Regions from separate parts of the Bradyrhizobium sp. 61 genome, predicted to be linked through region 2. Evidence: predicted binding sites of a transcription regulator. Region 2 holds the regulator's gene; each other region holds the start of a gene.
What was found. The regulator PhoB, encoded in region 2, activates phosphate uptake and scavenging genes when phosphate is short. The targets are predictions, from matches to a motif close to TGTCATNNANCTGTCAT.

Region 1 (4,592 bases), on a different contig from region 2:
CGCTGTTCCTCCGAGGGGGATCTCATGAGGAATAGCAACCGGAAGAGGCCCCGAATGTCACAAAGAGGGCCGCAACCGGCGCAATAAAAAGAAACTCAAAGCGAGAAAAAAACAATGGCGGCAGACCGCGCACAAAACCTACAGGACACCTTCCTCAATCACGTTCGCAAAACCAAGACGCCACTGACGATCTTTCTGGTCAACGGAGTGAAGCTCCAGGGCATCGTGACCTGGTTCGACAATTTCTGTTTGCTGCTTCGGCGCGACGGTCACTCGCAGCTTGTCTACAAGCATGCGATCTCGACCATCATGCCGGGCGCTCCGATCCAGTTGTTCGAAGGCGGCGAGGATCAGCCGGCTTGAGAGTGATCTGATTGGAACCCCGGAATTTCGACGGGGAGGCCGACCGTCCGCGGTCGGCAGGGGCGAAGCAGACGGGGCGGGTGCTTGTCATCGGCCCCTACTTGCGTGTGCGCGCGGGCGGTGCCGACGCGCAATCGGAAAGCCATGTTCAGCGTGACGCGGAGGCCCGGCTCGATGAGGCCGCCGGCCTCGCGCAGGCGATCGACCTCGTCATTGCCGATGCCATCATCGCGCCGATCAGCCAGATCCGCCCCGCGACCTATATCGGCAAGGGCAAGGTCGAGGAGATCGCCGCGCTGGCCAAGAGCCTCGATGTCGAGCTCGTCGTGATGGATTGCGCGCTGGCGCCGATCCAGCAGCGCAATCTCGAGAAGGAGTTGCACGCCAAGGTGCTCGACCGCACCGGCCTCATCCTGGAGATCTTCGGCCGCCGCGCCAAGACCAAGGAAGGCTCGCTCCAGGTCGAGCTTGCGCATCTCAACTACCAGCGCTCGCGCCTCGTTCGCTCCTGGACCCATCTGGAACGCCAGCGTGGCGGCTTCGGCTTCATGGGCGGTCCCGGCGAGACGCAGATCGAAGCCGATCGCCGCCTGATCCAGGAGCGCATCTCGAAACTCGAGGGCGAGCTGAAGAAGGTGCAGGCGACGCGGCGGCTGCATCGCGCCGGACGCCAGCGCGTGCCGTATCGCGTCGTCGCGCTGGTCGGCTACACCAATGCCGGCAAGTCGACGCTGTTCAACCGCCTGACCCGCGCCGACGTTCAGGCCGCCGACATGCTGTTCGCAACACTCGATCCGACCCTGCGCGCGCTCACTTTGCCGCATGGCGGCAAGGCGATGCTGTCTGACACCGTCGGCTTCATCTCCAACCTGCCGACCCAGCTCGTCGCGGCCTTCCGCGCCACGCTGGAAGAGGTGCTGGAGGCCGACGTCATCCTGCATGTGCGCGACATCTCGCACGAGGATGCCGAGGCCCAGCAGAGTGACGTCGACGCGGTGCTGCGCCAGCTCGGCATCAACCCCGACGATTCCGGCCGCATCATCGAGGTCTGGAACAAGATCGACCGTTACGAGCCTGACAAGCGCGAAGAGCTTCTGAATATCGCCGCGCGCCGGCCGGAGGATCACCCGGCGATGCTGGTGTCGGCCGTGTCAGGCGAGGGGATCGACGCGCTGCTCGCCGCGATCGAGGAACGGCTCGCCGCAAAGCGCACCACGCTCGATCTCTCCATCGACGCCGCCGACGGTGCCGGCATCAGCTGGCTGCACAGGAATTCCGAGGTGCTGGCGAAAGAGCTGCACGACGGCCGCTTCGACATGACCGTACGGGTCGACGAGACCAAGCGGGATATCGTGGTGAACCGGTTCGATGCCGTGCCGCGCGTGGCGTGATCCGAAGGGCGCGGTGTGCCCGACAGGCTTGCGTGCGATATCGACCATATCCGCGTTTCCGGGTTGAGACGCGTAACGCTAGAATGGAATGGTCAGGCCCGGATTCTTCGCCTGCGCCTTGGTATAGGCGACGCCGTGGATCTTGATCCCACGCTCGTCCAGCAGCGAAATGATGCCGCCCTGGTTCGACAACTCCATCGGCTTCTGCACGACGATTGCGAGCGTGCCGCCGGCCGCGATCTTCCCTGACAGGACCATCTTGTTCTTCTGCTTGTCGGCCAGCATCCAGCCGGTGAGATCGATGTCGCGATCGGCCGTATTGAGCAGCGTGACGACTTCCCGCTCGGGCGTCTTCAAGGCATTGACGAGTGCTGCGATGATGCGCACGAGTCCGTCAGGCATTTGCCCGGTCGGAGGAGCGGTCGGATCTGGCGGCTGTGTCGGCGCGCCGAGATCGATGGGGTCACCGGTCTTGTCGTCGGTGTGCCAGGCCTGCGTCTGGAATTTGAGGAAGACCGCCGTCCATAGCTTCTGATCCGGGAATTCGAACACCAGCCCGCCGTCTTGCCATGGCCCGTTGTCGCCCGAGAACCGTCCGATTGGGTTTCCCTGATTCATATGGATGTCGTGGATGCCGCGGCCCGGCCGGAAGCCGAAATAATTGTCCGCCTTGGTCTCCGGCCCCCATGTCTCACCGAATGCGTACACCATCGCGCTTTCGTTTGAGAGCGCGCGCTGGACGAACTGGTCGAGCTTCTCGTTGAGGTCATTGTCCGGTCCGGGCACGGACAGCGGCAGCGGGATCATCTCCTGAGGCTGCATCAGATTGCCGCGAATGAAGTCCAGTGCGGTGCTGGCCGGCTTCGGCGGCTGCGGGTGCAGGCCCTCGGGCAACGCCGCGAGTTGATCGGTGATCGGATGGACAAAGTGCGATCGCACCAGGAACTCGACTTCGCTTCCGTCGCCTGACTGCACATTGACGGCGATGCGGAAATCCGCGTTATCGGCCACGACATGGACTTGATAGTGCGGCGACTGGCCGGTGCCGAAACGCATCGCGATCGGGCGTCCCTTGAGGACCGAATAGTGCTTTAATGGCATCGCACTCACCTGAGGTGGGATTTCGGCTGCGCGGGCTCCGTTGCTCAACTTTAGACTGCTTGTCGTGACGGTTTCATGGCTTGACTGCGATCCGCCATGACCGCCTCGCTGCATTCGGGAAAAGATGCTGACCTATATCTCCTTCGCGACCGCTTCGATCCTTGCGGATACGCCGATGGAGCAGGCCACAACGCTAGCGGCGGGCCTGCGAGCGAGTCTCTGATACCGGTTTCCCCTCACTCTTCGCCGCATTCCACAGCGCGTCCATCTCCGCCAGCGACGCCTGCTCCAGCGTCCGCCCCTGCGCCTCGAGCGCGCGCTCGATGAAGGCGAACCGCCGCTCGAACTTTGCATTCGTCGCGCGTAGCGCGGCTTCCGGATCGGCGTCGACGTGGCGGGCGAGATTGACGAGTGCGAACATCAGATCGCCGGTCTCTTCCGCCAGCCCCTCGCTGTCGTTGCGGTCGAGCGCTGCCTCGATCTCGTCGGCTTCCTCGCGGATTTTCGCCAGCACCGCGCGCGGGTCGTTCCAGTCGAAGCCGACGGTGGAAGCCTTGCGCTGGAGCTCCATTGCGCGCGTCAGCGCGGGCTGGCCGGCCTTGACGTCCGAAAGTAACGACTTGTGCGTCGGCGCTTCCTCCGGCGGCCGGCGCGCCGCACGTTCGGCTTTCTCCTCGGCCTTGATGCGGTCCCAGACCTCCTTGACGTGGGAGGAGGCGAGATTGCCGTCCTTGTCGGCGAAGACATGGGGATGGCGCCGGATCATCTTGCGGGTGATGGCCTCCACGACGTCGCCGAAGGCAAAGGCATTCTGTTCTGATGCCATCTGGGCGTGGAACACGACCTGGAGCAGGAGGTCGCCGAGCTCTTCGCGCAGGTCATCGAGATCGCCGCGGCTGATGGCCTCGACGACCTCATAGGCTTCCTCGATCGTGTAGGGCGCGATCGTCGCAAAATTCTGCTCGAGGTCCCAGGGGCAGCCGGTCACCGGCGTGCGCAGCGCCGCCATGATCTCGATCAGGCGGGAAATGTCACGGGAAGGGGTCATTGCGGGGCAGTCTCCTGGGTCCAAAACCTTATGCCAAAAGCGGCCCGCCGTTCCCAGCGCGGCGCGGCGGAACAGGCCGATTTCCACCGATTGGCGGCAATTGGCGAGGAGCGCCCGCAGTGCTAAAGCGCGGGCCATGAGTGACGCATTTTCATCACAAACCGTCCTGGTGCTGTTTTCCGGCGGCCAGGATTCCACCACCTGCCTTGCCTGGGCGCTCAGCCGCTTTGCACGCGTGGAGACACTGGGTTTCGAGTATGGCCAGCGCCACGCCATCGAGCTCGCCTGCCGCGACCGGCTGTTCGACGGCATCAAGGGCCTGCGCGCAGACTGGGCCGCAAGGCTCGGCGAGAGCCACACGCTGTCGATTCCGACGCTGGCGGCCGTGTCCGAGACGGCGCTGACGCGCGACGTCGCCATCGCGATGGGCGCCGACGGCCTGCCGAATACGTTCGTGCCCGGCCGCAATCTGGTGTTCCTGACGTTTGCCGCGGCGCTCGCCTACCGGCGCGGTATCACCCACATCGTCGGCGGCATGTGCGAGACCGATTATTCCGGCTATCCCGATTGCCGCGACGACACCATCCGCGCCATGCAGGCCGCGCTCTCGCTCGGCATGGCCAGGCCATTCGAGCTGCATACGCCGCTGATGTGGATCGACAAGGCGGCGACGTGGAAGCTCGCCCACG
Region 2 (4,592 bases):
ACCGAGGACATGCTGCTGCTGGTGCCGAACGCACTGCGTGAGGCGGCCTCGGCGCTCGGCCTGCCGCGCTCGCTGGTGATCAAGCGCATCGCCTATCGCGCGGCGCGCTCGGGCCTCATCACCGGCGTGATGCTGGCCACCGCCCGCGTCGCCGGCGAGACCGCGCCGCTGCTCTTCACCGCGCTGTCGAACCAGTTCTTCAGCCTGGGTCTGAACAAGACGATGGCGAACCTGCCGGTCACCATCAACAATTTCGTGCAGAGCCCCTACGCCTACTGGAAGCAGCTCGCCTGGAGCGGCGCGCTGCTCATCACCCTGACCGTTCTTGCCCTGAATATTGGCGCGCGCATTCTGAGCGCCGAGAGGACCGCAAAATGAGTGATCTTTCCGTATCGATGAGCGCGGCCGGTGGTTTGCCGCAGGCGCCGGTGCTGCCCGAAGCTCCGGCCAAGGTGACGGTGCGCAACCTCAATTTCTACTACGGCGAGCAGCACGCGCTGAAGAACATCAATCTGGCGCTCGGCACCAACCGCGTCACGGCGTTCATCGGCCCGTCGGGCTGCGGCAAGTCGACCCTGCTGCGCATCTTCAATCGGATGTACGACCTCTATCCGGGCCAGCGCGTCACCGGTCAGCTCATGCTCGACCAGACCAACGTCCTCGACCCCAAGCTGGACCTCAATCTGCTGCGCGCCCGCGTCGGCATGGTGTTCCAGAAGCCGACGCCGTTCCCGATGACGATCTACGAGAACATCGCCTTCGGCATCCGCCTTTACGAGAAGATCTCGAAGTCCGAGATGGACGACCGCGTCGAGAACGCGCTGCGCGGCGGCGCGCTGTGGAACGAGGTCAAGGACAAGCTCAACGCCTCCGGCCTGTCGCTCTCCGGCGGCCAGCAGCAGCGCCTCTGCATCGCCCGCACGGTCGCGGTGCGGCCCGAGGTGATCTTGTTCGACGAGCCCTGCTCGGCGCTCGACCCGATCTCGACCGCCAAGGTCGAGGAGCTGATCCAGGAGCTGTCCGAGAACTACACGATCGCGATCGTCACCCACAACATGCAGCAGGCGGCGCGCGTCTCCGACAAGACCGCCTTCATGTATCTCGGCGAACTGATCGAGTTCGACGACACCAGCAAGATCTTCACGTCGCCGACCGACCGGCGCACGCAGGATTACATCACCGGCCGGTTCGGCTGAGGAGACGGAACATGGGTTCTGAACATACCGCAAAGGCCTTCGATACCGACCTCCAGGAGCTCACGCGCCTGGTCGCCGAGATGGGCGGCATCGCCGAGCGCATGATCGTCGATTCCGTCGACGCGCTGATCCGCCGCGACGTCGCGCTCGGCCAGCGCGTGGTCACCATCGACGCCGAGCTCGACGCGCTCCAGAAGAAGATCGAGGAGCGCGCCGTGCTCACCATCGCGCGCCGCCAGCCGATGGCGGTGGATCTGCGCGAGATCGTCGGCGCCATGCGCGTCGCCACCGATCTCGAGCGGATCGGCGACCTCGCCAAGAACATGGGCAAGCGCGTCGCGGCGCTGGAGACGGATTTCCATCCGCTCAAGCTGTTCCGCGGCCTGGAGCACATGACCGACCTCGTGCAGCAACAGGTCAAGTCGGTGCTGGATGCCTATGCCGCGCACGATCTGCCGGCGGCGATGGCGGTGTGGAAGGGCGACGAGGAAGTCGACGCCATCTGCACCTCGCTGTTCCGCGAGCTCCTCACCTACATGATGGAGGATCCGCGCAACATCTCGTTCTGCATCCATCTGATGTTCTGCGCCAAGAACATCGAGCGCATCGGCGACCACGCCACCAACATCGCCGAGACCGTGTTCTACATGATCGAGGGCCAGGCGATCACCGACAAGCGGCCGAAGGGCGACATGACGACCTTCGCCACGACGGTCCCGAACACTTAAGGAGCGACGAACACCATGGGCGCACGCATTATGGTGGTTGAGGACGAGGAAGCTCTCACCGAGCTTCTCCGCTACAACCTCGAAGGCGACGGCTATGACGTCGAGACGGTGATGCGCGGCGACGATGCCGACACCCGCCTCAAGGAGCATATCCCCGATTTGATCGTGCTCGACTGGATGCTGCCGGGCCTCTCCGGCATTGAGCTGTGCCGGCGGCTGCGCACCCGGCCCGAGACCAAGCAGCTCCCGATCATCATGCTCACCGCGCGTGGCGAGGAGAGCGAGCGGGTGCGGGGTCTTGCGACCGGCGCCGACGACTACATCGTCAAGCCGTTCTCGGTGCCGGAGCTGCTGGCACGCGTGAAGGGCCTGCTCAGGCGCGCCAGCCCGGAGCGGCTCGCCACCGTGCTCGCCTATGGCGACATCGAGCTCGACCGCGACAAGCGCCGCGTGGCGCGCTCGGGCCGGCCGATCGATCTCGGCCCGACCGAATATCGCCTGCTGGAGTTCTTCCTGGAGCATCCCGGCCGCGTGTTCTCGCGCGAGCAGTTGCTCGACAGCGTCTGGGGCCGTGACATCTACATCGACGAGCGCACCGTCGACGTCCATATCGGGCGCCTGCGCAAGCTGCTCAATCTCGGCCGCGAGCAGGATCCGATCCGCACCGTCCGCGGCGCGGGCTACGCACTGGACGATCGCTTTGCGAAGGCGGAGCAGGCGTAAGCTCGGTGAGCTGCGGCCACATTCTCGGTGTCGTCCCGGACAAGCGCAAGCGCGGGTCCGGGACACCCAAAGCGATCGGTTATTGTGTGAAAAGGTAACTCCGAGTCCCCGTAGCCACATCTTGCGGTGGTTAAGGGTCCCGGATCTGCGCGTGCTCAAGGCGCGCTTGTCCGGGACGACATCGGATTTGTTGAGCCGCCATCGTGTGACGGCTCCTTTCTGAGCTCAGAACGACTTCAGCGCGGACCCGGCTTCGCCGGCGCGCGCCGGCGATCGGCCGCGGGCTGATACGCCACGCGCGAGTGCTGGGCGCAGTAGGGCAGGCCGGAGAGCGCCTTGCCGCCGCAGAAGAAGAAATCCGGGCTCGAGGGATCGCCGACCGGCCAGTGGCAGGTGGCCTCGTTCAGCTCCAGCAGCGACAGCCGCTGGCTCATCGGCACGACGTTGTCGTAGGTGACCGGTTCGGCCTCGACCTCGACTTCGAAGGCTTGCGCCAGCGCGGTGTTGCCGCGTGCGATCGGACGGGTCACCCTCATCATGTGCTGGGCGGGGCGCGCCTTGCGCGGCCGCGGCGCTGCCGATGAAGGGCTCTTGGCGCGGCCCGACAGGCCGAGCCGGTGCACTTTGCCGATCACGGCATTGCGGGTCACATTGCCGAGTTCAGCGGCGATCTGGCTGGCCGAAAGTCCGGCCTCCCAGAGCTTTTTCAGCTGCTCGACGCGATCATCCGACCAGGTCAAAACGGTCATTGCACCCTTTCCTTCGCCGGCGCCTGCCATCCTGGCGGCCGCACGGCGAATGCCTAAGCTTCGAAAAACCCGTGCCGCCAGAATCCCTTAAGGCTCGCCGGGCGCACCAGATGCGCCCGAACGCTTACGCCGGTACATGAGGACTTAGAGGATCAGAACTGCTGCACGAGATGTCGTATCTGACAAGCCAAACGCTACAATATGGCGTGACTCACGCGCAAGAGTCCGCCGACTCGCTTCCACATGTTCCGTGGCGGAAACACGCAAAATCGCCACCGCAAGACTACGGATTCTGCGTTTCGCGAGGCTTTCCGGGCGGCATTGACACCGGTTTCACCAGGCATAAGATAGTCAGGCGTGCCGCCCTTAAAAGGCGGCACGTTTCGTTTTCCGAGCCGGTCAATGGTGCGTTGCGCAATGCACGCTCACGCCGTCCGCAACATTCAAGTGATCGTCATGACTAACAGCGCAGCGCCGCATTTGCTCCCCGTTTTCGCCAGGTCCGACCTCGGTTTCGAGCGCGGCGAAGGCTGCTGGCTGATTGCGACCAATGGCGATCGCTATCTCGATTTCACCTCGGGCGTGGCGGTGAATGCGCTCGGCCATGCTCATCCTGCGTTGGTCAAGGCGTTGCAGGAGCAGGCCACCAAACTCTGGCACATGTCGAACCTGTTCCAGAGCCCGGACGGCGAGAAGCTCGCCGCGCGTCTGTGCAATGAAAGCTTCGCGGACTTCGTGTTCTTCTGCAATTCCGGCGCCGAAGCGCTGGAAGGTGTGATCAAGCTGGTCCGCCATCATCACTTCTCCAAGGGTCATCCGGAACGGTACCGCATCGTCACCTTCGAAGGCGCCTTCCACGGCCGCACGCTGGCAACGCTCGCCGCGACCGGTTCGGCAAAATATCTCGAAGGGTTCGGCCCGCCGATGGACGGCTTCGACCAGGTCCCGCATGGCGATATCGAAGCCGTCAAGAAGGCGATCGGTCCGCAGACCGCCGGAATCCTGATCGAGCCGATCCAGGGCGAGGGTGGCGTGCGTTCGGCAACGCCCGCCTTCCTGAGGGCGTTGCGCCAGCTCTGCGACGAGAAGGGCCTGCTGCTCGCGTTCGACGAGGTGCAGACCGGCATGGGCCGCACCGGCGATCTGTTCGCGCATCGCCGCACCGGCGTCACGCCTGACGTGATGTCGCTGGCCAA
Region 3 (4,592 bases), on a different contig from region 2:
CGCTGCTCAAAGTGCTCCTGACCAACGCCTGCAACTACGACTGCCTTTATTGCGTCAACCGCGCCTCCTCCAACGTGCCGCGTGCCCGCTTCACCATCGACGAGGTGGTCAAGCTCACGCTCGACTTCTACCGGCGCAACTACATCGAGGGCCTGTTTCTCTCCTCCGGCATCATCCGCAGCCCCGACTACACCATGGAGCAGGTGGTCAGCGTCGCGCGCAAACTGCGCGAGGAGCATCACTTTCGCGGCTACATCCATCTCAAGACCATTCCCGAGGCCGACGACGCGCTGATCGCGGAAGCCGGCAAATATGCCGACCGTCTCTCCATCAACATCGAAATGCCCGAGGAGACGAGCCTGCAGCAATTCGCACCGGAAAAGGATGTGCGCGCGATCCGCCGCACCATGGGCCGGCTGCGGCTGAAGCTCGACGAGGTCGAGGAAGGCCGCAGCGCGAAGACGAAGGCCAGGCCGCAGCGTTTTGCACCGGCCGGGCAAAGCACGCAGATGATCGTCGGCGCCGACAGTGCCAACGATCACACCATCCTGCACACCAGCGCCAATCTCTACGGCTCCTACAGGCTGAGGCGCGTCTACTACTCCGCCTTCAGCCCGATCCCCGATGCGAGCCGCGCGCTGCCCCTGCGCGCGCCGCCGCTGCTGCGCGAGCACCGGCTCTACCAGGCCGACTGGCTGATGCGGTTCTACGGTTTCGACGTTGCGGAGATCGTTGACGACAGCGCGATGCTGCCGCTCGACATCGATCCGAAGCTCGCCTGGGCGCTGCGCCACCGCGACCGCTTCCCGCTCGACGTCAACCGCGCCAGCCGCGAGGAGCTGTTGCGCGTGCCCGGCTTCGGCACCAAGGCGGTCGAACGCATCATCGCGACACGACGCACCACCACGATCCGCCTCTCCGATCTCGCGCGGCTGCATGTGCCCCGCAACAAGGCGCTGCCGTTCATCGTCCTCAGCGATCACCGCCCCGCGCCGCACCGCCTCGACGAGGCGCGGCTGATCGAACGGTTCAAGCCGAAGGCAACACAACTGGGGTTTGGCTTCTGATGCAGTACATCACCCTCGACACCGAAACCGATTTCGACGGCTGGCGCAAAGCCGCACGCAGCCTCGTGCTGCATCATGTGCCGCCAACCGATGTCACCTGGACCGTGCAAGGCGGCGAAGCCGAGTTGTTCGCACCGCCCGCGCCGTCTCCGATATTTGAGGTGAACGACGGCACCTTCAACGTCTCGGCAAAATTCGTCGAGCTCGCCAAGGCCGCGATCCTGCATCGCGATCCCGAGCGCTTTGCGATCCTCTATCGCCTGCTCTGGCGATTGAAGGACAATCACGATCTCATCGAGGTCGCGACCGATCCTGATGTCGCGCAAGTCACCGCCATGGCAAGAGCAGTCCATCGCGACGAGCACAAGATGCATGCCTTCGTGCGCTTCCGCGAGATCGGACGCGAGCGCGCAGCGCATTACGTCGCCTGGTTCGAGCCGGAGCATCACATCGTCGAGCTCGCCGCGCCGTTCTTCGCCAAGCGCTTTGCCGACATGCCCTGGTCGATCCTGACACCCGATCTGTGCGCGCATTGGGATGGCCACGCGCTCTCATTCACCCCGGGTGTGAGCAAGAACGAAGCACCGGGCGAAGACCGGCTGGAGGAAACCTGGCGGCGCTATTACGCCAGCATCTTCAACCCGGCCCGGCTCAAGGTGAAGGCAATGCAGACGGAGATGCCGAAGAAATACTGGAGGAACCTGCCCGAGGCGTCGATCATTAAGCCCTTGATCGAGGACGCCGAGCGCATGACCGGCGCCATGATCGCCAATGCCGCAACCGATCCGCACAAGCCCCAGAAGCGGCCGGAGGCTCCGATGCCACGCAAGCTGGCTGCCGACGATCTCGAAGCGCTCCGCGAGGAGGCCGCGCACTGCCGCGCCTGCCCGCTCTACAAGGACGCGACGCAGACCGTGTTCGGCGAGGGCCCGAAAGACGCGACCATCATGCTGGTCGGCGAGCAGCCCGGCGACAAGGAAGACCTCGCCGGCCATCCGTTCGTCGGCCCGGCCGGCCAGATGCTCGATCGGGCGCTTCAGGAAGCCGGCGTCGACCGCAACAAGGTCTACGTCACCAACGCGGTCAAGCACTTCAAATTCGTGCCGCGCGGAAAGATCCGTCTGCACCAGAAGCCGGCGACGCCGGAGATCCGGGCATGCCGGCAATGGTACGAGCGGGAAGTTTCGGCAATCCAGCCCGAGCTCATCGTGGCGATGGGCGCCACCGCCGCGCAAAGCGTGTTCGGCAAGATCATCCCGATCGGCAAGACCCGTGGCCGGCTCATAGACCTGCCCGACGGCCGCAAGGCGCTCGTGACGGTGCACCCGTCCTATCTGCTGCGACTGCCCGATCCGGAAGCCAAAGTGCTGGAATATCAGCGCTTTGTCGAAGACCTGAAGATTGCCGCCGGTTTGCAGAAGAAAGCCCCGCGCGCCGCCTAAATACTGGCAAATACTGGAGGGAAAGCGACTTTACGACGCAGTTGTCATCCAGCCTTCAAATCCATCGCGGACAATAGCCCTTCAAATTAGTTAAGGGGCGTCCAAAAAATGACAGATGTTGCATTCGACCGTGCGGTAGGCGATCCGACGCCTGTCCAGCCGGCTTCCAGGCCCAATCTCGACAAGGGTTTTAACCCGCTCACGATGATCCTGTTCTTCGGCATCCTTGCCGCAGGCCTGCTGTTCGTTGCCTACAGCATCTATGTCGACGTCAACGCGACCGGCACGAAGGTGACGACCTTCCTGCCCTACATCCTCTTGTTCGTCGCGCTGCTGATCGCGCTCGGCTTCGAATTCGTCAACGGCTTCCACGACACCGCCAACGCGGTGGCGACCGTGATCTACACCCATTCGCTGCCGGCTGAATTCGCGGTGATGTGGTCGGGCTTCTTCAACTTCCTCGGCGTGCTGCTGTCCTCCGGCGCGGTCGCGTTCGGCATCGTCTCGCTGCTGCCGGTCGAGCTGATCCTCCAGGTCGGCTCCAGCGCCGGCTTCGCCATGGTGTTCGCACTCTTGATCGCCGCGATCATCTGGAACCTCGGTACCTGGTATTTCGGCCTGCCCGCCTCCTCCTCCCACACGCTGATCGGCTCGATCATCGGCGTCGGCATCGCCAATGCCGTCATGCGCGGCCGCGACGGCACCTCGGGCGTCGACTGGAGCAAGGCCACCGAGATCGGCTACGCGCTCCTGCTGTCGCCGCTGTTCGGCTTCATCTGCGCCGCCGTGCTGCTGCTGTTGCTCAAGTTCATCGTGCGCAATCCGGCGCTCTATGCCGCGCCCGAAGGCAACAAGGCGCCGCCGCTGTGGATCCGCGGCCTGCTGATCGCGACCTGCACCGGCGTCAGCTTCGCCCACGGCTCGAACGACGGCCAGAAGGGCATGGGCCTGATCATGCTGATCCTGATCGGCACCGTGCCGACGGCTTACGCGCTCAACCGCGCGCTGCCGGAGAGCCAGGTCGCCCAGTTCCAGAAGGTCTCGGACGCAGCCTCCAAGGTGATCGCGGCCAAGGGCGCCGGTCACTCGATCATCGGCGATCCCCGTCCTGCGGTGACGCAGTACATCACCTCGCACCACATCAGCGAAGGCACCTACCCCTCGCTGTCGGTGCTGGTGAAGGATGTCGGCGACCAGGTTGCGAAGTACGGCTCGCTCAACAAGGTACCGGCGGAAGTGGTCGGCAACACCCGTAACGACATGTACCTGACCTCGGAAGCAATCCGCTTCCTGATGAAGGACAAGGAAAACGACCTCAACAAGGAAGAGGTCGCGACCTTGAACGCCTACAAGGGCGGCCTCGATAGCGCCACGAAGTTCATCCCGACCTGGGTGAAGGTCGCCGTCGCCATCGCGCTCGGCCTCGGCACCATGGTCGGCTGGAAGCGCATCGTCGTCACCGTCGGTGAGAAGATCGGCAAGACCCATCTTACCTACGCACAGGGCGCCTCCGCCGAGCTGGTCGCCGCCGCCACGATCGGCGCCGCCGACGTGTTCGGCCTGCCGGTCTCGACCACCCACGTGCTGTCGTCGGGTGTCGCCGGCACCATGGCCGCGAACGGCTCGGGCCTGCAGATGGCGACCATCCGCAACCTGCTGATGGCCTGGGTGCTGACGCTGCCCTGCGCGATCGCGCTGTCGGCCACGCTCTACGTGATCTTCTCGCGGATCTTCTGAAGCCGATCACGCGCCTCAAAGACAAAGGGCCCGTGCGATGCACGGGCCCTTTTCGTTTGTGCTTCGGGGGTCGGCGTTAAGACGCCGCGAGCGATTCCTCGACCAGCTTGACCCAATAGGACGTGCCGAACACGATCGCCTCGTCGTTGAAATTGTAGGCGGGGTGATGCAGGCCGGCGCTGTCGCCGTTGCCGCAGAAGATGAACGCGCCGGGCCGCGCTTCCAGCATGTAGGCGAAATCCTCGCCGCCCATCAGCGGCGGCATCTCGTGCACATTGGCCTCGCCGGCAACGTTCCTGGCGATGCGCCGCGCCACCTCGGTCTCCGCAGCGTGGTTGTTCACGAC

Region 1: a site for PhoB is predicted at 2,916-2,932, ahead of IVB46_RS26875 (DUF2278 family protein). Genes of this name have one in related genera too.
Region 3: a site for PhoB is predicted at 2,552-2,568, ahead of IVB46_RS35160 (inorganic phosphate transporter). Genes of this name have one in related genera too.

The regions. Positions count from the first base shown of each region.
Region 1 is NZ_JADPIU010000070.1:40,954-45,545, forward strand. Features, by position in the region: gene hfq (RNA chaperone Hfq) at 115-363, shown strand; gene hflX (GTPase HflX) at 375-1,754, shown strand; gene IVB46_RS26875 (DUF2278 family protein) at 1,833-2,855, opposite strand; gene mazG (nucleoside triphosphate pyrophosphohydrolase) at 3,049-3,903, opposite strand; gene queC (7-cyano-7-deazaguanine synthase QueC) at 4,040-4,592, shown strand, end outside.
Region 2 is NZ_JADPIU010000019.1:13,440-18,031, reverse strand. Features, by position in the region: gene pstA (phosphate ABC transporter permease PstA) at 1-378, shown strand, start outside; gene pstB (phosphate ABC transporter ATP-binding protein PstB) at 375-1,196, shown strand; gene phoU (phosphate signaling complex protein PhoU) at 1,208-1,924, shown strand; gene phoB (phosphate regulon transcriptional regulator PhoB) at 1,940-2,647, shown strand; gene IVB46_RS08365 (GcrA family cell cycle regulator) at 2,884-3,396, opposite strand; gene IVB46_RS08360 (aspartate aminotransferase family protein) at 3,853-4,592, shown strand, end outside.
Region 3 is NZ_JADPIU010000084.1:365,965-370,556, reverse strand. Features, by position in the region: gene IVB46_RS35170 (putative DNA modification/repair radical SAM protein) at 1-1,067, shown strand, start outside; gene IVB46_RS35165 (UdgX family uracil-DNA binding protein) at 1,067-2,509, shown strand; gene IVB46_RS35160 (inorganic phosphate transporter) at 2,618-4,246, shown strand; gene IVB46_RS35155 (M20 aminoacylase family protein) at 4,323-4,592, opposite strand, start outside.